DNA from 3 places in the Streptomyces sp. NPDC028298 genome. Region 1 is predicted to be linked to each of the others. Evidence: riboswitches for the same ligand, from Rfam matches in the RefSeq annotation. Region 1 holds a riboswitch; each other region holds the start of a gene.

The links. Region 1 has a riboswitch for S-adenosylmethionine ahead of ACZ4TO_RS32005 (putative leader peptide). Riboswitches for the same ligand answer to the same signal wherever they lie in the genome.
Region 2: another riboswitch for S-adenosylmethionine. It lies ahead of thrC (threonine synthase); the one in region 1 lies ahead of ACZ4TO_RS32005 (putative leader peptide).
Region 3: another riboswitch for S-adenosylmethionine. It lies ahead of ACZ4TO_RS10655 (aminotransferase class V-fold PLP-dependent enzyme); the one in region 1 lies ahead of ACZ4TO_RS32005 (putative leader peptide).

What each region holds. Positions count from the first base shown of each region.
Region 1 is NZ_JBVHTL010000008.1:314,168-321,234, forward strand. It holds gene ACZ4TO_RS31990 (amino acid ABC transporter ATP-binding protein) at 1-264, opposite strand, end outside; gene ACZ4TO_RS31995 (amino acid ABC transporter permease) at 417-1,421, opposite strand; gene ACZ4TO_RS32000 (hypothetical protein) at 1,840-1,974, opposite strand; SAM riboswitch class IV at 2,132-2,277, shown strand; gene ACZ4TO_RS32005 (putative leader peptide) at 2,314-2,379, shown strand; gene ACZ4TO_RS32010 (glutathione S-transferase C-terminal domain-containing protein) at 2,492-3,283, shown strand; gene ACZ4TO_RS32015 (hypothetical protein) at 3,436-3,726, opposite strand; gene ACZ4TO_RS32020 (acyltransferase family protein) at 3,928-5,223, shown strand; gene ACZ4TO_RS32025 (expansin EXLX1 family cellulose-binding protein) at 5,262-6,227, shown strand; gene ACZ4TO_RS32030 (PP2C family protein-serine/threonine phosphatase) at 6,243-7,067, opposite strand, start outside.
Region 2 is NZ_JBVHTL010000006.1:157,058-164,124, reverse strand. It holds gene groL (chaperonin GroEL) at 1-683, opposite strand, end outside; gene ACZ4TO_RS26355 (cold-shock protein) at 1,046-1,249, opposite strand; gene ACZ4TO_RS26350 (MoaD/ThiS family protein) at 1,691-1,966, opposite strand; gene thrC (threonine synthase) at 1,963-3,261, opposite strand; SAM riboswitch class I at 3,279-3,435, opposite strand; gene ACZ4TO_RS26340 (glucosyl-3-phosphoglycerate synthase) at 3,641-4,585, shown strand; gene ACZ4TO_RS26335 (alpha,alpha-trehalose-phosphate synthase (UDP-forming)) at 4,664-6,124, shown strand; gene otsB (trehalose-phosphatase) at 6,348-7,067, opposite strand, start outside.
Region 3 is NZ_JBVHTL010000002.1:467,987-475,053, forward strand. It holds gene ACZ4TO_RS10635 (NYN domain-containing protein) at 1-1,080, opposite strand, end outside; gene ACZ4TO_RS10640 (hypothetical protein) at 1,117-1,356, opposite strand; gene ACZ4TO_RS10645 (rhomboid family intramembrane serine protease) at 1,509-2,267, shown strand; gene ACZ4TO_RS10650 (Lrp/AsnC family transcriptional regulator) at 2,310-2,591, shown strand; gene ACZ4TO_RS10655 (aminotransferase class V-fold PLP-dependent enzyme) at 2,631-3,992, opposite strand; SAM riboswitch class IV at 4,180-4,296, opposite strand; gene trpD (anthranilate phosphoribosyltransferase) at 4,381-5,445, opposite strand; gene qcrB (cytochrome bc1 complex cytochrome b subunit) at 5,625-7,067, opposite strand, start outside.

The DNA of each region.
Region 1 (7,067 bases):
GGCCAGGATGACCCGCTCGCTCAGCTCCTTGAGACGGTCGCCGTGCCTGCGTACGCCGATGAGCTCGCCGTTCAGGCTGACGTGGCCGACCTCGGGCTTCTCCAGGTGGTTGATCACCCGCAGGAGGGTGGACTTGCCGGAGCCGGACGGGCCGAGAACGACCGTCACCTCACCGGGGCGCACGGTCAACTCCACGCCGTCCAGAACCCGTTGGGCCCCGTACCACTTGTGCACATCGTGCACCTCGACGGTGGCGGGCTCCACCTGGAGCCCGCCGGCGACCTCGCCCGCCGAAGCCGTGTCCGCCCCCTTGGCCGACGCCGACGCCGACGCCGACGCCGACACCGACGCCGTCGGCACCACGTCCGCGACCGGAGCCGTCCGCGTGCTCACCGTCGTCACCTTCGTCTCGCCGCTCATATCGCCGTCTCCCTCCGGAACCGGGCCCGCACGTCGCGCAGACCGTTCCGCGCCTTCTGCAACGGAGTCGGCGGCAGGGTGCGCAGGGCGCCCCGCGAGTAGTGCCGCTCGACGTAGAACTGGATGACGGACACCACGCTGGTGAGGATCAGGTACCAGGCGGTGGCGACGAGGAGCAGCGGCACGATGTCGCCGGGGTAGGTGCTGCCCATGCTCTGCACGGAGCCGAAGAGGTCCAGCAGGGACACGTAGAAGACCAGCGAGGTGCCCTTGATCAGGCCGATCAACTGGTTGACGTAGTTGGGGGTGATGGAGCGCAGCGCCTGCGGAAAGACGATTTTCGCGAACTGGTACCGCCTCGGCAGACCGAGTGCCGACGCGGCCTCGTGCTGGCCCTGGTCGACGGAGAGGATGCCGCCGCGGACCACCTCGGAGGCGTACGCGGCCTCGTTCAGGCTCAGTCCGACGACGGCGACGGCCATGTCGGTCGCCAGCCGGGACTCGTCGAAGGTGAAGAAGGCCGGCCCGAACGGCACTCCGACGCTCACCGTCTGGTACAGCGCGCTGAAGTTGTAGAGGAAGAGCAGGACCACGATCAGCGGCACCGACCGGAACAGCCAGGTGTAGACCCAGCTCACCGCGCGCAGCACCGGGCTCCGGGAGAGCCTGGCCAGGGCCAGCAGGACGCCGCCGAGCAACCCCAAAAGCGCACTGTAGAAGGCGACTTCGAGGGTGATGAGCAGGCCGTCGAGAATGGTCGGGCGCAGGAACCAGTACTGGAAGCGATCCCACTGGTAGAAGGGGTTGGTCACCAGTCCGTGGGCGATCTGGGCGACGAGCACGAGCACGACGGCCGTGACGATCCAGCGGCCGGGCCGCCGGAGCGGAAGGACCCGCTGGGCCGCCGGACGGTCGGACGCGCCGGGGAGGTCGAGACGGGGGACCGCCTCGGCGGGCGGCGCCGATCCCAAGGACACGGCGGCGCCGGGTGGTTGACTCATGGAGGACTCCAGCGGATTCGGACACCCCGGACCACGGAGCGGCGGCGCACCGCCGAGCGGGACGGCTCGGTACACGGCGATGCGCGCGGCCCACGTGGGACGAGGGCTGGACGGGGAAGGGGCGTTTTCACGACAGCGGTGGTCGCCGAAGGCTCGATGGAGCGGATCGGCGCGTGGCCGTCGAGGACCTGACGGAATCTCAGCTCGTGGCCGTCGAAGGCCGGCGAATCCTCAGCTCGTGGCCGTCGAGGACCCGACGGAACCCCTCAGCTCGTGAGCGCCGAAGACCCGGAGGACCGCCCTGTCCGTGATCGCGGGGGATTCGGACGGGCCGTCGTTTCCCGATCGCCGAAGACATGAGCGCCGAGGGCTCGAAGGAGCCGTGCGCGAGGGGCCGTCGAGACCCCGGAGGGGGCCGTCAGCCTCGGCTGAGGGACAGACACATGCCCGTACACAGGGCGCTGTTGACACGCAGCAGGTCCACGGCACGGTCGGCGCAGAGCACGTTGCGGCCGAGGCGCCGCCATGCGGCCGTCCCGTCAGCTCCGTGCATCGTCGTCACCATTTCTTCTCCGGCCGAAAAGGCATCCTGTGGTGCGCCGCAGGTTAGGCCCGGCCCGAAAACAATGTCAATGCGGGTGACCACCAGGTGAGACCGTGCGTACGGCCTTCTTGACGCCGCAACAGGGCGCACCGAGACTGGCATGGACGGTCACGATTGTCAGCGCCCACGGAACGGGTACACCCCGCTCCAGTGGTCATCGGCCCCGGCCCGCTGACAGGCAACCCTTCCACCGCGACGGGGTGCCCCGGGTGACGACCGGGTCCCGCCGGTGCGGCGGGGCAAGCGTGGTCTCGCGTCTCGCGAGCCCTGAGCCGGGAACGGTGGGAATTGCCCAAGAGCGGTTTGACGAGGCGCCTGCACATCGACCTCCTGCGCGTCTCCAGCGCTTACTGATCGCGGCCGGTCCGTTCGATCCGGACCGGTGCGACAAGCGCAGTCAATCCGCATCAAGCTGCCCGCGCGCCCACAAAGCGGCGGTGGCTTCCGTCTTCCCCCAGGGAGAGTCATGCCCGAGACAGCTTCGCGCACGTCCAGCACTGCCAACTCACGCCCCTGTGACCAGATTTCGCTCCCCTCGGCCCTTCGGCTCAAGCCGGCGGCGACGCCGGCCGCGCTCCCCCACCGTGTCGACAGCCGCATCGGCGTGGGCCTCGCCGGGGGCTTCTACCCGGCTCCGCACCGCTACGAGCTGTATCTGTCGCGGAGTTGTCCGTTCTCGCTGCGCATCGCCATCACGCTCGGGCTGCTCGGCCTGCGGGACTCGGTCGCCACCACACTCCTGGCCGACCCCGCGCGGACACCCGAGGCCTTCGCGTCGCTGCGCCGTGCCTACGAGGCCACCGAGCACCACTTCGACGGGCCGCTCACGGCGCCCGCGCTGTGCGACCGGTGGAGCGGACGCATCGTCAGCAACCACCCGCCCGCCATCCTCCGCGATCTCGCCGGGCTGCTCTCCGGTCACACCACGACATGCCCGTCCTCGCTCCGCCCTCCGTCGCTGGCCGCCGACATCGAGGCGCTCCGGGATCTGCTGGACCGCGACGTCACCCCGTCCGCCGAACCTGCGGGGCTCGCGGCGGCCCTGGACCTGCTGGACTGCCACCTCGCGGGTCGCACCTACGTGTTGGGCGACACCCTCACCGCGGCGGACGTGGACGCGTGGACGGCGCTCACCGGTCTCGGCCGGTCCCGCGCCCTCGGCGCCCGCCCCCGGCTGCTGGACTACGTACGCCGTCTCGGCGATCACCCGGCCTTCCGGCACGCGCAGGACGTGGTGCCACTGACGGCAGGGGTCTGACGCTTCCGACGGAAGCCTGGGTGCCGGGCAGGTGGGTGGCTCCTCACGATCGGCGATCGCCGATCCGCGCCCATCGGCCCGGCGTCCGCACCGGTCACGCGCGCGAGCCACGACCGGCACCGGTCAAGGGCGCGAAGCCACGTCGACACCGGTCACTCGCGCGGAACCAGCAGGATGCTGACGCCGTTCACGGTCGAGGTCCACCGCCGGCCCTGATCCAGTACCTCGCGCCCCGGACCGAGGATCCGTTCCTGGAGCACCAGCGCCGACGCGCGAAGTTCCTCCCACGGCTCAGGCGTCTCGAAGGCACGCCGGGACCGCTCCACGGAACCGACCAGAGAACGGCAGGCCGCTTCCACGTCGGGGACGTTCTGGCCCGCCGATCCGACGCCTTCGAGCGACCACGTCATCCACAGGTGGCCCATGCCATCACTCTGTCCCATCCCCGGGAACGACGCATTCCCAGTACGCGGAGCGACCGGTGCTCCGATGCGTGACCGGCTCGCACACAGGCACCTCCGCCGAAAATAGGCGATCCTGGCGAAAACCGTCTCCTCAGGGCGTGTCCCGACTCGCGCCGTCAGGGGTCCGCACTTCGATGTGGACTCCACGGCCCACAGGACCCGGTCCAGGCAGGCGTCTCCATGAAACACGCACCCCACCTTCTCCCGCCGCCTTCACCGGTACCGCGTCCACCCGCGGCACCCGGATCCACCGGGTCCCCGCGGCTGGGCCGGCTGGACGCCCTGCGGGGGATCGCCGCGCTTCTCGTGGCGGTCGACCATTCCTCGTACTCCTTCATGCCGGAGTTCCGGGAACGGGTGATGCCCGAGCTGAACGTCGGCCGGTACGGGGTCATGCTGTTCTTCCTGGTGAGCGGTTACGTCATCCCCGCCTCGCTCGAGCGCCGGGGCTGCGTCAGGAGCTTCTGGATCGGGCGGGCCCACCGCGTCTACCCGCTGTGGGCCGTTGTGGTGGGCTCGGCACTGGTGCTGAACCTCCTGGGCTTCACGCGTCTCGGCGCTCGCTTCGAGGGGCGGAACCCCCTCACGGTCGCCGTCGCGCACGCCACCCTGCTCCAGGAACTGCTGGGGACGCCGAGTGTCGTCCTCGTCCTGTGGACGCTGTCGTACGAGCTGGCGTTCTACCTGCTGGTCGTCGCCCTGTTCACGGTCCGGCTCCACCCGCGCTCGGGGACCGTCTCGGTGGTCCTGGGCGTGCTCGCCGCCGTGAGCGCGACGGTGGCGTTCGTGCCACCGGCGTCCGCACTGTCCTTGGCCGTCGGCACGGGGCCGCTGGTCGCGCTCGCCTCCGCGGCGCTGGTGTTCGCCGTCCTCTGCGGGAGCTCCGGCAGGTACGAACTGCGGGTGACGGGGGCCGTGGCGGGAGGTGTGCTCGCGCTGGTGCTGGTGCCCTTCAACGGCACCGTTCCGCTCTGGGAAGGCCTCGTGATCCTGGCCGTGATGTTCCTCGGCACCGCCGTCCGGCGGGCGGAGAGCGGGGAGAGCACCTGGCCGCGCGCGGCCCGCACGGCCCTCGTGGTGGTGGTCTGCGCGGCGGGGAGCGCGTACCAGCACGGCGACACCGCCACGTTCGCACGGCGCGGCTGGATCACGGCCTTCCTGCTCGCCGTGCTCACCTTCGGTGCCGCCCTCGCGCTGCGCGGCACAAGGTTTCCTCGCGCGCTGACCTGGCTGGGGACGGTCAGCTACTCGGTGTACCTGGTGCATCCCGTCCTGCTGGCGGTGAGCGACGGCGTGATCGGGCGGTGCCGCCACGACAGTCTCGTCCTCGAAGCGGTGTTCCTCGCCGTGCTGCTGCCGTTGTGCGCGCTGACCCACCGCTTCGTCGAGGTGCCGGGTCAGGCCCGGGGCCGGGAACGGATCCGCCGCCTCGCCGAGGGAACGGGCGGCAACCTTTTCGCTTCCGGCGGCGACTGACGAGGACACCATCGGCTCGATCCTCGGAACGGACGCCCATGAAGGAAACGAGGCAGGCCGCGCGACGGCGCGGACGTCGGCCGTCGCCGAGGGCCCTCACCCCGATCGCCGTCGTCGCCCTGGTCGCGGTCGGTGCCCTGGTCTGTCTGGTCGTGGCCTTCCGGCCCGGCCATCAGGCCGCCACGGGAGACGGCGCGGGCCCGGCGGTCGCCGGTTCCCGCGGTACCGCGACTCCGGGCCGGACTCCTTCGGCCGCCTCGACGTCACCCGCGGCGACCCGGTCGCCCAGCCCTGCCGCCTCCCCGACCGCGACGGCACGCCCGTCCACCGCGTCGGCGCGGCCCTCGGCCGCGAACACCTCCCGCACCACGACGGCGACCGCTTCACAGGCGGGACGGATCCGTCCGGGCGTCGCCCACCAGGGTGTGGCGACCATGTACGACGCCGGAAGCGGCGACGGCGCCTGCTCGTACGGTCCGACGGACGACGTCATGACCGCGGCGATGAACCACACCGACTACGAGACGTCCAAGGCGTGCGGGGCCTATCTGCTGGTGCGGGCCGCCGGCGGCGCGAGCGTCACCGTCCGGATCACCAACGAGTGCCCGACGGGCTGCGCCCCCGGCCAGCTCGACCTCAGCACCCAGGCGTTCGCCCGGCTCGCGAACCCGGTGGCCGGCCGGATCCCGATCACCTGGAAGCTGCTGAGCCCCGCCGACTCGGGCACACTCGCCCTGCGCTACAAGACCGGGTCCAGCCGCTACTGGTGCGCGCTCCAGGTGATCGGCCACCGCAATCCGGTGGCCCGCCTCGAACTCCGCTCCGGCGGTGCGTGGCGGCCGCTTCCTCGCACCGAGTACAACTACTTCCTCGCCGAGGACGGCGGCGGCTGCGGTGGCGCGGTCCGGATCACCGACATCTACGGTGAACGCCTGACCGTCGACGGCATCGCGCTGCGCCCCGACGCCGTGCAGACGACCCGGCTCCAGTTCGCGCGCCACTGACCCCGTCCGGGCCGGCTACTCCGCGCTCCTTCCGCAGCGCACACCCGTGGCGGGCGGCCCCGGCGGGGAGGGAACGGTGACCGAGCCACCACCCGCGGCGACCACGGGTGCCGACTCGACGGGTGCCGGCTTGCGCAGCAGGAGCAGGGCCGCGTCGTCGTGCAGCCGACCGCCCACATGGGCCTGGAGCTCGGCGTCGAGCGCGGCGAGCGTGGACGCCGGCTCGTCGGACACGTGGCGGGCCAGTCCTTCGGCGAGGGCGTAGAACTCCCGGCCGTGGTCGCGGGCCTCGGTGACCCCGTCCGTGTACAGCAGGAGCTGATCGCCGTCGGCCAGGGGCAGCACCTGGAGGCTCGGGATCTCCCCCGTCAGGGCCCGCAGTCCGAGCGGCGGAGCGGGGTTCACGGGGTCCACCGACACGACCTTCCCGGACGCGCTGACGTGCAGCGGGGGCGCGTGTCCGCAGTTGACGACCTCCAGCCGGTCCGGTTCCGGGTACCCGGCGACCACGGCGGTCACGAAGTCGTCGTATCCGAGGTTGCGCGCCAGACTCCGTTCGATCCGGGCCACGACGGTGAGAAGGTCGGGCTCGTCGTAGGCGGCCTCGCGGAAGATGCCGAGGACGAGCGCGGCGGTGCCCACGGCCGGCAGACCCTTGCCCCGGACATCACCGATGATCATGCGGACCCCGTACGGCGTCGGCACCAGGGCGTAGAGGTCCCCGCCGATCCGGGCCTCGGCCGCAGCGGCGCTGTAGCGGACGGCGACCTGGAAGGGGCCGACGCTCGAGGGTATGGGGGCGAGCAGAGCGTGCTGGGCGGCCTCCGCGACGGAGCGGAC
Region 2 (7,067 bases), on a different contig from region 1:
ACGTTCGCGATCTTGGAGTTCGCGATCAGGATGTACGGGTCGTCGAGGACGGCCTCCATACGCTCCATGTCGGTGGCGAAGTACGCCGAGATGTAGCCCTTGTCGAAGCGCATACCCTCGGTGAGCTCCAGCTCCAGACCGAAGGTCTGGGACTCCTCGACGGTGATGACGCCTTCCTTGCCGACCTTGTCCATCGCCTCGGCGATGAGCTCGCCGATCTGGGTGTCGGCGGCGGAGATGGAGGCCGTGGAAGCGATCTGCTCCTTGGTCTCGACATCCTTGGCCTGCTCGAGCAGGGCACCGGAGACGGCCTCGACGGCCTTCTCGATACCGCGCTTGAGGGCCATCGGGTTGGCGCCGGCGGCGACGTTGCGCAGGCCCTCGCGGACGAGCGCCTGGGCGAGGACGGTCGCGGTGGTCGTACCGTCACCGGCGACGTCGTCCGTCTTCTTGGCGACTTCCTTGACCAGCTCGGCGCCGATCTTCTCGTACGGGTCCTCGAGCTCGATCTCCTTGGCGATGGAAACACCATCGTTGGTGATCGTGGGCGCGCCCCACTTCTTCTCGAGGACGACGTTACGGCCCTTGGGGCCGAGGGTGACCTTGACGGCGTCGGCGAGCTGGTTCATCCCGCGCTCGAGACCGCGCCGTGCCTCCTCGTCGAACGCGATGATCTTGGCCATGTGAAGTGGTCCTCCCGGACGGGGTGGATTGCTCCGGATCGCGCCCGCGCCCGCGACGGACGGCCCCCGAGCCCTGTGGTTCCTTGCCCCACAGGCCCGCGAGCCTCGCCGGCCCGATCCAAGTTCTGTCACTCTCACTCGGAGAGTGCTAACGCCAATGATTAGCACTCGACCCCGTCGAGTGCAAGGTGCGCTCGCGAAGCGAGCTCGTCGAGGGGTGGCGGTCGGGCGACGGGCGGGAGCAAGGTGCGCTCGCGAAGCGAGCCCCCTGGAAGCCCCCCGGAGACGCACGAGGGGCCCGCATCCCTGGTGGGATGCGGGCCCCTCGTGCGTGAGTTGAGTCGGTGGTCGTTCGCGCCCGATCAGACGGCGAGTTTGACCATGTCCGCCTGCGGACCCTTCTGGCCCTGCGAGATCTCGAACTCCACTCGCTGACCCTCTTCAAGGGTGCGGTAGCCGTCCATCTGAATCGCGCTGTAGTGCACGAAGACGTCCGCACCACCGTCGACCGCGATGAAGCCGTACCCCTTCTCCGCGTTGAACCACTTGACGGTGCCCTGAGCCATGCCTAACTCCCCTATTACTGGCCCTTGCACAGATCCACACTTCGCGGATCCGGGTCAGACCTCACCCCCCAACGGTTGGGGGTGTGCGCCGGAACGCGTCGACCGCGGCTGAATGTATCTGTCCAACTGCCCTCTGCAACAGGTCAATCGGACGAGAATTCTGGGCATGGCCGATCAATGATATGTGGAGAATGCGCAAGGATTCAGGGCAAGTCGGGCCCCGCAAATGCCATAAAATGCCCAAAAAGGTGAGTCACTTTGGCTACTTCTTGTCGCCCGAAGAACGGTCACTCATATGCGTCCGGCATGAAACCAACATCCAAATCGGAGCGACTTCCCCAACTCTAGCGCGTTCAACCCAACAGAATTGCCCCCTCCGTTTGTCTCACGGAGGGGGCAATTATGTGAACGCACTGTGTTCGGCATTACCGAGGGTAACGATCAGCCTCCGGCGACGGCCGGAATGATCGAAACGCCGACACCGTCCGGAGTCGCCGTCTCCAGTCCCTGCTCGAAGCGCACGTCGTCGTCGTTGACGTACACGTTCACGAAGCGACGCAGCTTGCCCTGGTCGTCCAGGACGCGCGCGGCGATGCCCGTGTGGTTCTTCTCCAGGTCGCTGATGACCTCGGCGAGGGTCGCGCCCTCGGCCGTCACCTCGGCGGCACCACCGGTGTAGGTGCGCAGGATGGTGGGGATGCGGACGTTGACGCTCATGATGCGAGGCCAGCCTCTCGGAAGGAGTCGAGGTTCGGGCGGATGGTCGCGGTCAGCCCGGTGTCGGAGGCCACCGCGTCCAGGGTCTTGAGGCCGTCGCCGGTGTTCAGCACGACCGTGGTGAGGGCCGGGTCGAGGAGACCGTTCTCGATGAGCTTGCGGGTGACACCGACGGTCACACCGCCGGCCGTCTCCGCGAAGATGCCCTCGGTGCGCGCGAGCAGCTTGATCGCGTCGACGATCTGCTCGTCGTTCACGTCCTCCACCGCGCCGCCGGTGCGCCGGGCGATGTCGAGCACGTACGGGCCGTCCGCCGGGTTGCCGATGGCGAGCGACTTGGCGATGGTGTCCGGCTTCTGCGGCCGTACGACGTCGTGACCGGCCTTGTAGGCCACGGACACCGGGGAGCAGCCCTCGGCCTGGGCGCCGAAGATCTTGTACGGCTTGTCCTCGACGAGTCCGAGCTTGATCAGCTCCTGGAGCCCCTTGTCGATCTTCGTGAGCTGGGAGCCGGAGGCGATGGGCACGACGAGCTGGTCGGGGAGCTTCCAGCCGAGCTGCTCGCAGATCTCGTACGCCAGGGTCTTGGAGCCCTCGGCGTAGTAGGGCCGCAGGTTGACGTTGACGAAGCCCCAGCCCTCGCCGGCCGGGTCGCCGATCAGCTCGGAGCAGAAACGGTTCACGTCGTCGTAGTTGCCCTGGATGCCGACGAGCTCGCCGCCGTAGACCGCGGCCATGACGACCTTGCCCTGCTCCAGGTCGTGCGGGATGAACACGCAGGAACGGAAGCCGGCGCGGGCCGCCGCGGCGCCCACCGCCCCGGCGAGGTTGCCGGTGGAGGAGCAGGAGAGGGTGGTGAAGCCGAAGACGCGGGCCGCTTCGATGGCCTGGGCGACGACGCGGTCCTTGAAGGAGTGCGTCGGGTTGCCGGAGTCGTCCTTGACGAAGAGCTTCCCGGCGTCGACGCCGAGCTCGCGGGCCAGGTTGTCGGCCTGGACGAGCTTGGTCCAGCCGGGGTTGATGTTCGGCTTGTCCGCCACGTCCGCGGGGACGGGCAGGAGCGGCGCGTAGCGCCAGATGTTCGTGGGTCCCGCTTCGATGCGCTTGCGGAGCTCTTCGGTGTCGTAGGCCGAGAAGTCGTAGGCGATCTCCAGCGGGCCGAAACACTCCTCGCAGGCGAAGACCGGGCCGAGCGGGACGCGGTGTCCGCACTCGCGGCAGGAAAGCGCCGCGGCCGGGCCGAGGTCTACCGCGTCGGCGGAGTTCGTGGTGCTTGCAACTGTCTGCGCAGCCATGGAGGCGAGGCCCTTTCTCCTCATCTTCCTCACGGCGCACTTCGCCGTGAGACGGATTTGGCACCTTCCCTAGCCGGGAGCCTCGCGACGCGATCGACATCGATCGGTACGAGACCGGCTGGAGGGTTGCCGGGGCTTCATCGGGCCGTATCCCTCTGCCCCTCTGGATGAGCGGTATTTGATTGTTGAACTGTTGAACACGATACGCGCCGACGATCCAGGACATGCGATGGTCATGCGCGTTGTTCAAGACTGTAACCGAAGGCCAGGACAGTTGAGATAGTCGTCCGAACCGCGAGACGACGGCAATCGATCTGCCGCTGGCCGCAGCGGGCACGCCGATGAGAGCGTGTGATCAGACAGTGAGGAGCCGCAGACGGTGCTGAGTAAAGTCGAAAGCTGGCTGAGCACACGCTCCTGGTCCGCGACCGACCGCCCGCTCCACAGGATCATGGCAGCCAAGCGTGTCACCGGATCGACGGTGAGTGTCGTGCTGCCCGCACTCAACGAGGAGGAGACGGTCGGCGAGATCGTCGCGATCATCCGCCACGATCTGATGCAGCAGGTGCCCCTCGTCGACGAGATCGTCGTCGTCGACTCCGGTTCGAGCGACCGCACCGCCGCGGTCGCCGCCGCCGCGGGCGCGCGCGTCGTGCACCGCGACGACATCCTCCCGCGGATCCCGGCCGTGCCCGGCAAGGGCGAGGTGCTGTGGCGGTCGCTGCTCGTGACGAGCGGGGACATCGTCTGCTTCGTCGACGCGGACCTCAAGGAGTTCTCGTCCGACTTCGTCTCCGGGATCGTGGGCCCGCTGCTCACCGAACCCGGCGTCGACCTGGTCAAGGCCATGTACGACCGCCCGATGGCCGGCGGCGGCGGGCAGGGCGGCCGGGTCACCGAGCTGATGGCCCGCCCGCTCCTGAACATGCACTGGCCGCAGCTCGCGGGCTTCGTCCAGCCGCTCGGCGGCGAGTACGCGGCCCGCCGCTCGCTGCTCGAACAGCTCCCCTTCCCCGTCGGCTACGGCGTCGAGCTGGGCATGCTCGTCGACGCCCTGCACCTGGTGGGCCTGGACGCCCTCGCCCAGGTCGACGTCGGGGTGCGCAAGCACCGCCACCAGGACGGGCAGGCGCTCGGCCGCATGGCCGCCGCGATCTACCGCACCGCGCAGCTCCGGCTGGCGCGCGGACACCTGATCCGTCCCTCCCTCACCCAGTTCGAGCGCGACCGCGACGGTTTCCGGCCGCGCACGTACTCCGTGGACACGGAGGAAAGGCCGCCGATGAGCGAAATCTCCGAGTACCAGACGCGCAGAGCCGCGTAGTCCGGCGCCGACGGCCGCCGATCGCATACGGCCGAAGGGCGCGTTTGAGCGTTTCGAGACGGGGCTAGGTTTCGAGGCATGGCTTCAACGCACGGTGCCCACAGGATTCTGGTCGCCTCCAACCGCGGCCCGGTCACCTACGAGGTACGGGAGGACGACTCGCTGCACGCCAGACGTGGCGGCGGCGGCCTCGTCTCCGGACTCTCGGCGATCGGGCCGGACGCGGGCGCCCTCTGGGTCTGCTCCGCCCTCGGGGTCGGCGACCGGGAGGCCGTGCGGCGCGGGGTCCACGAGGACGGCGTACGGATGCTGGCCATCGACGCCGACACGCACGCCGCCGCCTACAACGGCATCGCCAACTCCGTGCTGTGGTTCGTGCACCACCTGCTCTACCAGACCCCGCTGGAGCCGGTCTTCGACGCGGAGTTCCGGCGCCAGTGGGAGTCGTACCGGGCCTACAACCGCGCCTTCGCCGAGGCGCTGGCCGAGGAGGCGGCCGAGGGCGCGGCCGTGCTGGTCCAGGACTACCACCTCTGCCTGGTGCCCGGGATGCTCCGCGAACTGCGCCCCGACCTGCGCATCGGTCACTTCTCCCACACCCCGTGGGCGCCCGAGGACTACTTCCGGATGCTCCCCGACGACATCCGCGCGGAGCTGATGGCGGGCATGCTCGGCGCGGACCGGGTCGCCTTCCTGACCTGGCGGTGGGCCACCGCGTTCACGCGCTGCGCGGAGGCGACCGAACCCGGCCGCTACCGCGCCGGCTCGCCCTCGGGCGGCACCCCCCGCACGATCGAGCACCTGGACGGCGCCCGGCCGCCGGTGCGCGAGACCCGGGTCGGCGTGCACGGCCTCGGCGCGGACGCCGAGTTCCTGCGCGAGCGTTCGCACCGCGCGGACGTCGGGGAACGGATGGCCGCGCTGCGCGAGGAGATCGGCGCGGACCGCAGGACGATCGTGCGCGTCGACCGGACCGAGCTGTCCAAGAACATCGTGCGGGGGCTGCTGGCGTACCGGCAGCTCCTCGACGACCACCCGGAGTGGCGCGAGCGGGTCGTCCACGTGGCGTTCGCCTACCCGTCGCGGCAGGACCTCGCCGTCTACCGGGACTACACGGCCGAGGTGCAGCGGCTCGCCGACGAGATCAACGCGCACTACGGAACGCCCGGCTGGACCCCGGTGGTGCTGCACGTGAAGGACGACTTCGCGCGCTCGCTCGCCGCCTACCGGCTCGCCGACGTCGCTCTCGTCAACCCCATCAGGGACGGCATGAACCTCGTCGCCAAGGAGATCCCGGTCGTCTCCGACGAGGGCTGTGCGCTGGTCCTGTCCCGGGAGGCCGGAGCGTACGAGGAACTGGGCGAGGACGCGATCTCCGTGAACCCGTACGACATCACCGGGACGGCGCGGGCGCTGTACGAGGCGCTCACCATGCAGCCGGGCGAACGCGCCGAACGCACCAAACGCCTGACCGCCGCGGCCACCGCCCTTCCCCCGGCCCAGTGGTTCCTGGACCAACTCCACGCGCTGGAGAGCTGAGGAGGGGCGGGCGGCGGTCGGGGTTCCTGTCCGCCGGATCCCGGCTGCGGGTCCAGGGTCCAGACGGTTCCAGCCCCGGCCGGCGAAAGTTCAGCCCCTCCGGCGATTGAGGAGCGGGGTCTGGGGCGGAGCCCCAGGTACGGGAAGGGTAGGGGCGGAGGGGGCGAGAACCGGCTTGTGGCCCGCCCGCCCCGCCCGCCCCGCGCGGGGGTCGCCGGCCGGGTCAGTCGAGCGCGGCCGCCAGCGCGGCGAGGATCCGGACGACCCCGGCGGGCCCGTCGACCACCAGGTCGGCGCGTTCGGCCAGCTCGGCGACCTCGGAGCTGCCGCTGCACACCAGCAGCCCGGGAACCCCGTCGGAGCGCAGCTTGTCGACGGCGCCGAACGCGGGCAGATCCCCCAGATCGTCCCCGGCGTACAGAACGGCCTCGGCACCGACCTCACGGACGTACTCCAGCAGGGCGACCCCCTTGTCCATGCCGGGCGGACGCAGCTCCAGGACCATGCGCCCCGGTTCGACGATCAGCCCGTGCCGCGCGGCGAGCTCGCCCAACGGCTCCCGCAACGCCTCGAACGCGGCCTGCGGATCGGCGGCCCGGCGCGTGTGCACGGCGACCGCGCGGCCCTTCTCCTCGATCCAGGTGCCCTGCCAGGCACCGATCGCGTCGAGGAACCCCGGCAGTTCGGCCCGGACGGCCGCGACGCCCGGGTGCGGAGCGGGCGCGGTGACCGTGCCGCTGACCGCGTCCCAGCGCTCGGCGCCGTAGTGACCGAGGACGACCAGGTGCTCCAGCCCCGGCACGCCGGCGAAGCCTCCGTGGCGCACGGCGACACCGGCCGGGCGGCCGGTGACGACGGCGACGGAGGCGACCTTGGGGGCGAGGGCGGCGAGCGCCGGGACCGCGTCGGGGTGGGCGCGGGCCCGGTCGGGGTCGGGGACGAT
Region 3 (7,067 bases), on a different contig from region 1:
GGCGAGCTGCGAGAGCTGCCCGAGCAGCCGCAGCCGCTGCTTCTCCAGCGGCATCTGGGGATAACCGGTCTTGGTGACGTTGTAGCCGTCGACGACGAGGTGCGCCTGGGGCAGCGCGAGCAACTGGTCCAGGATCGCGGGGTCGTTCTCGGACAGCGCGCGGGCGGCGATGTCCTTCGGGGTCATCCGCCCCGGCTCGACCGCCTCGACCGTCTCCGCGGGCCGCACGGACACGGGAGGCAGCGCCAGTTCCCGGCGCAGCCCCTGGGCCGCCTCCAGGACCGTGTCGAGCAGCAGCCGCACCCGCATGTCCTCGACGCTGCGCCCCTCGCGGGCCGCCTTGCGGGTGGCCTCCAGGGCCGCCTCGGCCTCGGAGAGCCGTGCCTTGAGGCGCCGCGTCTCGCTCTCGGCCGCGGACACCTGCGCCTGGCTCTCCGCCTTCGCGCCGTCCGTCTCCGCCTGCAGCTTGCGCAGGGCCGCCTCACCGCGCTTGACGTCACTGAGGGCCCCGCGCAGCTTGCGGTGAAGCGATTCCGCTTCCTTGCGGGCCGACTCCAGTTCCGTACGCAGCCGTTCGGTCTCGGAGCGGGTCTGCCCGCGGGCCTCCGCGAGTTCCGCGCGCAGCCGGTCCAGTTCGGCGCGGCTCTCCTCGCCGGCGCGCTCGGCGTCGGCGCGCAGGGCCTCCTCGCCCGCGGCGGTCACGAGCTTCACCCAGCCGGTCGGGCGCACGACGTAGGCCGCGGCCGCCACGTCCAGCGGATCCGCGGCCGGGGGCGGCGCGCCCGAGTCGAGCGCGCCGACGAGCTCGGACTGGGTCTCTCTGAGCTTCTCGGCGATGCGCTGTCTGAACAGCGGGTCGGTCTCCAGCGCCGCCGCCATCGCGTTGCCGGCGAACTTGACGCGACGATTGGGTGCGAACCGGGCGTACTGTCTCAACTGCACGGGCAGTTCGGACACCGTCAGCCCGCCGAAGCCGTCGGAGACGATCTGCACGACCCGTCGGCGCACGCCGTCGGGCAGCGGACGGTCGAGCACCTCGGCGGTGCCGTCGTCCGGCTCCCCGCCTGTGGTCTCCACCATCCGATTCACCCCAATATCCGTGCGGGGCCCGCTCCGTCAGGAGCCGGCGCCCGGCCTGTCCACGAGTTCGACCTGATCCACCGCGTTGCACCAACGGCACCGCACCGACTCGATGGTCTCACTGACCACCTCGCGCTCCTCGACCTTCGGCTCACCGGCGAGGTCCAGGTGCACATACTCGACGACCTTCGACGAGCGGGTCACGTCGAAACGCGTGAGGTTGCCGCAGAGGGTGCAGCGCCAGCGGGTCTTGGCATCGGGCAGGGGAACCGTCATAGGGCAGTCGCTTTCCTTCTAGTGTCCGTCCGGCGCCGGTTTCCCGGGGCTTTGGCTCGTAACCCTACGGCCTGGCGGGTACTCGACGCTCGGGTGTCCACGGCGGCGAGGCGGTCTGTGTGCATCGGCGTGGTTACGTCATGCTCTGCACCATGATCGGCAATTGGAGTGCGACGGTCGGCAGGGCGCTGCGGGGCCGGTCCGCGCCGGTGACGTACGGACTGATCGTCCTGTGCTGTCTGATCTTCGTGATCGGCCCCGCCTCGGGTCTCGATCCCGCGTACGGCACGGGGGACGAGCTGCTGGTCGCGCAACGGGCGTACTTCCGCCGCTGGGGCGTGGTGCCGGCCGCCCTGTTCGACGGGGCCCCGGGCGAGGCGCTCACCCCCGCGACCGCCCTGTTCGTCCACGGAAGCTGGCTCCATCTCCTGGGCAACATGCTCTTCTTCTACGTGTTCGGGCTGATGACCGAGGAGCGCATGGGCCATCTGGAGTTCGCCCTGTTCTACCTGGGCTGCGGATACCTGGCCCTGCTCGGGTACGCCGCCGCCAACGCGACCTCGCAGCAGTCCCTGGTCGGGGCCTCCGGGGCGATCTCCGCGGTGCTCGGCGCGTTCCTCTACCTGTTCCCCAAGGCCCGGGTGACCAGTCTCTTCCCGTTCCTGTTCTTCCTGCCGCTGCGGTTCCCGGCCTGGGTGGTGCTGCCGTTCTGGTTCAGCCTCCAGTGGCTGGCGGCCGGGCGCAGCGGTTCGGGTGGTCCCGGGGTGGCCTACCTGGCCCACCTCGTGGGCTTCTCCCTGGGTTTCGTCTACGCCTGGGCGCGCTTCCGGCGGCGCCCGGCCGTCGTGCCCGCCCGGGGGGTCCTGCCGGGGCCCCCGGTGGAGCGGCCGGGTCCGGTGGACCGCGAGTAGGGTGAGATCCCCAGCAGCGGCCCCCTAGGGAGAGAACCAGCCGTGATCACCGCGATCGTCCTCATCAAGACCAGCGTGGACCGCATCCCCGAGATCGCCGAGTCGATCGCGTCGCTGGAGAGCGTCAGCGAGGTCTTCTCGGTCACCGGCACCTACGACCTGATCGCCATGGTCCGGGTCCATGCCCACGACGACCTGGCGGACGTCATCCCCGGCCGGATCAGCAAGATCCCGGGCGTCGAGGCGACGGACACGCACGTGGCGTTCCGTACGTACTCCCAGCACGACCTGGAGGCGGCGTTCGCGATCGGTCTCGACTCCTGACCGACGCGGCGCCGCCTCCGGGCGGATCCGGTGCGGGGGTCAGACCGCCGGGACGCAGCGGCCGTCCTCGGTGCGGTACCGCCAGCGCGCTCCGTCCCTGACGAGCTCGCGCACCGCGCGGACGAACCGCTCGACGTGCTCGTCGGGGGTGCCGGCCCCGAAGCTGACGCGGATGGCGTTGAGGGACTTCTCGCCGGGGGCCGCCTCGGGGGCTCCGCACTCCCCCGCGGTCTCCGGGTCGCTGCCGAGCAGGGTGCGCACGAGCGGGTGGGCGCAGAACAGTCCGTCGCGGACCCCGATGCCGTACTCGGCGGAGAGCGCGGCGGCGAAGTGCGAGCTGTTCCAGCCCTCGACGACGAAGGAGATGACGCCGACCCGCGGGGCGTCGTCACCGAAGAGGGAGAGCACGCGGACCTCGGGGACCTCGGCGAGGCCCTCGCGGACGGTGCGGATCAGGTGCCGCTCGCGGGCGAGCAGGTTGTCGAAGCCCTCGTCGGTGAGCGCCTTGCAGGCCGAGGCGATCGAGTAGGCGCCGATGACGTTCGGCGAGCCGGCCTCGTGGCGGGCGGCGCTGTCGTGCCACTCGACGTCCACGCCGCCGTCCGCGCGCCGGGTGACCTTGCGGCTGGCGCCGCCGCCCGCGAGGTAGGGGTCGGCCTCGGTCAGCCAGTCGGAGCGGCCCGCGAGGACGCCGGAGCCGAAGGGCGCGTACAGCTTGTGCCCGGAGAAGGCGACCCAGTCGACGTCGAGGTCCTGGACGGACACCGGGTGGTGCGGGGCGAGCTGGGCGGCGTCGAGGACGATGCGGGCGCCGTGGGCGTGCGCGGCGGCGGCCAGTTCCCGCACCGGCCACAGCTCGCCGGTGACGTTCGAGGCGCCGGTGACGCAGACGAGGGCCGGTCCGTAGGGGTCCCGGGCGGCGAGGGCGCGCTCCAGGGTGTCGACGGCCTCGGCGGGGGTGCGCGGGGCGTTCAGGTAGGTCACGCGGGCGTCGCGCCAGGGCAGCAGGGAGGCGTGGTGCTCGGTCTCGAAGACGAAGACCTGGCAGCCGGCCGGGAGGGCCGCGGCGAGCAGGTTGAGCGAGTCGGTGGTGGAGCGGGTGAAGACGACCTGGTCGCCGTCGCGGCAGTCGAGGAACTCCGCGACGGTCCTGCGGGCGTTCTCGAAGAGGTCGGTGGAGAGCTGCGAGAGGTAGCCGGCGCCCCGGTGGACGCTGCCGTAGTACGGCGCGTACGCGGCGACGTCGTCCCACACGCGCTGGAGGGCGGGCGCGCTGGCGGCGTAGTCGAGAGCCGCGTAGGTCACCTCGCCGCCGGTGACGAGGGGGACGGTGACATCCCGGCCCAGAACGGGCAGGGGGGCACAAACAGTCTGGTCGGCGGCAAGGGTGGAAGCAGACATGGCGAGCTCCTGTGAGAGGCAGGCGGAATCACCGCGCGAGCCGGCCGCCTCAGGGCGGCGCTCGGCGCGGGAGAAAGGTGAAAAGGGTGTGCGGAGGCGGGGCTCGGCGCCCTAACGCATTCGCTTGCTCACAGAAGGCTCCCTCGAACGACCAGGACCCCTGGTGGTCCGCCCGGAGAGCGGGAGGGGTCCGCGCTTGCCGTAGGCCTCGCTGCCTACGACCTGGTCTTCACCCGGGGCACCCCGCCACGGACGGAGGGTTGCCGGACAGCCGGCCGGGGCCTGATGGCTGTCACTCATGACCTGGTACAGCATCTTGCCAGAGGATCTTCCCCGCGCAAGACGCAGTCCACGATCCGGACTGCGTCCCGCGCGGGATCCCGGGTGTTCAGGCGTTGCTGGCGGCCACCCAGCGCTCCAGGGTGCGCTTGGCGGCGCCGGAGTCGATGGCCTCGGCCGCCCTGTCCATCTGGACGCGGAGCTGCCCGGCCAGCGGCCCGTCGGCCGGCGTCAGGGCCACCAGGGCCGCCGCCGAGTTCAGCAGGACCGCGTCCCGTACGGGCCCCTTCTCGCCGTCCAGGAGACGCCGGGCGACCTCCGCGTTGTACGAGGCGTCGGCGCCCCGCAGGGCCTCCACCGGGACGATGTCGAGCCCGACGTCGCGGGGGTCGAAGCGCTCCTCGGTGACCTTGCCGTCGCGGACGACCCAGACGTGCGAGCCCCCGGTGGTGGTCAGCTCGTCGAGGCCGTCGTCGCCGCGGAAGACGAGCGAGGAGTTGCCGCGCTCGGCGAACACGCCCGCCACGATGGGCGCCATCCGGGGATCGGCGACACCGACCGCCTGGGCCTTCACCCGGGCCGGGTTGGTCAGCGGTCCGAGCACGTTGAAGGTGGTCCGGATGCCCAACTGGCCGCGGGCCGCCGCCACATGACGCAGCGCCGGGTGGAACTTGACCGCGAAGCAGAAGGTGATCCCGGCCTCCTCGGCCACCTCGGCGACCCGCTTCACCGGCAGTTGGAGATTGACGCCGAGCTTCTCCAGGACGTCCGAGGAGCCGGACGCGGAGGACGCGGCCCGGTTGCCGTGCTTGACGACCTTGGCGCCGGTGCCGGCCACCACGATCGAGGACATCGTCGAGATGTTGACGGTCTTCGCGCCGTCGCCTCCCGTGCCGACGATGTCGACGGTGCGGCCGGGCACCTCGATCACATTGGCGTGCTCGTACATCGCCCGGACGAGTCCGGCGATCTCCTGGACGGTCTCGCCCTTGGCGCGCAGGGCCACCACGAACCCGGCGATCTGCGCGTCGGTCGCCTCGCCGCGCATGATGCGGTCCATCGCCCAGGCGGTGTCGTCCGCGCTCTGGTCGCGGCCTTCGAGCAGTCCGTTCAGTACCGCGGGCCAGGAACGGCCCGCCGCGGTGTCGCCTCCAGCGGGGTTCACAGCGCTCATGGTCGCTCCTGGGTTCGTGGGTCACGCGGTCGCGGGTGACACGGGTGACACGGTTCGTGGGTGACGCGGGGTGGATCGCCCCGCACCACCGGGTGAGACCACCCTATCCAGCCCGGAGGACGGCAAAGAGCCCCGTCCGTGTCATGGACGGGGCTCCAGCCGTGGCGAACTGCCGGGGATCAGTGGTGGCCGTGGCCGCTCGCGATCTCCTTGTACTCCTCGACGGTGGGCTTGGGGATCTGGCCTTCCTCCCCGTAGAAGCCCTGGCTCATCTTGGCGCGCAGCTTCTGCGTGCCCGAGACCTTGCGCTCGACACCGTTCTCGTCGACCGTCGGGCCGATCTCGGCCGGCTTGTACTGCTCGTGCGCGGTGAGCGTGTGCAGCGCGTCCTGGCTGAGCGGCTCGTGGACCTCGATGAACTCACCGTGCGGCAGGCGCTTGATGATGCCCGACTCGCGGCCGTGCAGCACCTTGTCCCGGTCCCGGCGCTGGAGGCCGAGGCAGACACGCTTGGTGGCGATGAAGGTCAGCACCGGCACGACGAAGAACGCGATCCGGACGAACCAGGTGATCGAGTTGATCGACAGGTGGAAGTGCGTGGCCCACAGGTCGTTGCCGCCACCGATGAGCAGGACGAAGTACCAGCTGATCCAGGCGGCGCCGAACGCGGTCCGGGTCGGGACGTTGCGCGGACGGTCCAGGATGTGGTGCTCGCGCTTGTCGCCGGTGACCCAGCCCTCGATGAACGGGTAGACCGCGATCGCGACCAGGACCAGCGGGAAGATGACCAGCGGGATGAACACACCCAGGACGAGCGTGTGACCCCAGAGGTTGATCTCCCAGCCAGGCATGACGCGGATCAGGCCCTCGGAGAAGCCCATGTACCAGTCGGGCTGGGCGCCGGTGGACACCTGGTCCGGACGGTACGGGCCCAGGGCCCAGATCGGGTTGATCGAGGCGATCGCCGCGATGGCCGCGATGACACCGAAGACCAGGAAGAAGAAGCCTCCGGCCTTGGCCATGTAGACGGGCAGCAGCGGCATGCCGACGACGTTGTTGTTCGTCTTGCCGGGACCCGCGAACTGCGTGTGCTTGTGGTAGAAGACCAGGATCAGGTGGCCGACGACCAGGCCGAGCATGATGCCCGGCAGCAGCAGCACGTGCACCGCGTAGAAGCGGGCCACGAAGTCGCCGCCCGGGAACTCTCCGCCGAACAGGAAGAACGACAGGTACGTGCCGACGATCGGCACGGACAGGATCGCGCCCTCCATGAAGCGGACACCGGTGCCGGAGAGCAGGTCGTCCGGCAGCGAGTAACCGGTGAAGCCGGTGAACATGCCGAGGACGAACAGCAGGAATCCGAAGACCCAGTTGATCTCACGGGGCTTGCGGAACGCACCCGTGAAGAACACGCGCATCATGTGCACGAACATGCCGGCGAGGAAGATCAGCGCGGCCCAGTGGTGGATCTGACGGATCAGCAGACCACCGCGCACATCGAAGGAGATGTGCATGGTCGAGTTGAACGCCTCGGACATCAACTGGCCCTGCAGCGGGACGTAGCTGCCGTGGTACTCCACCTCGTTCATCGACGGGTGGAAGAACAGGGTCAGGTACACACC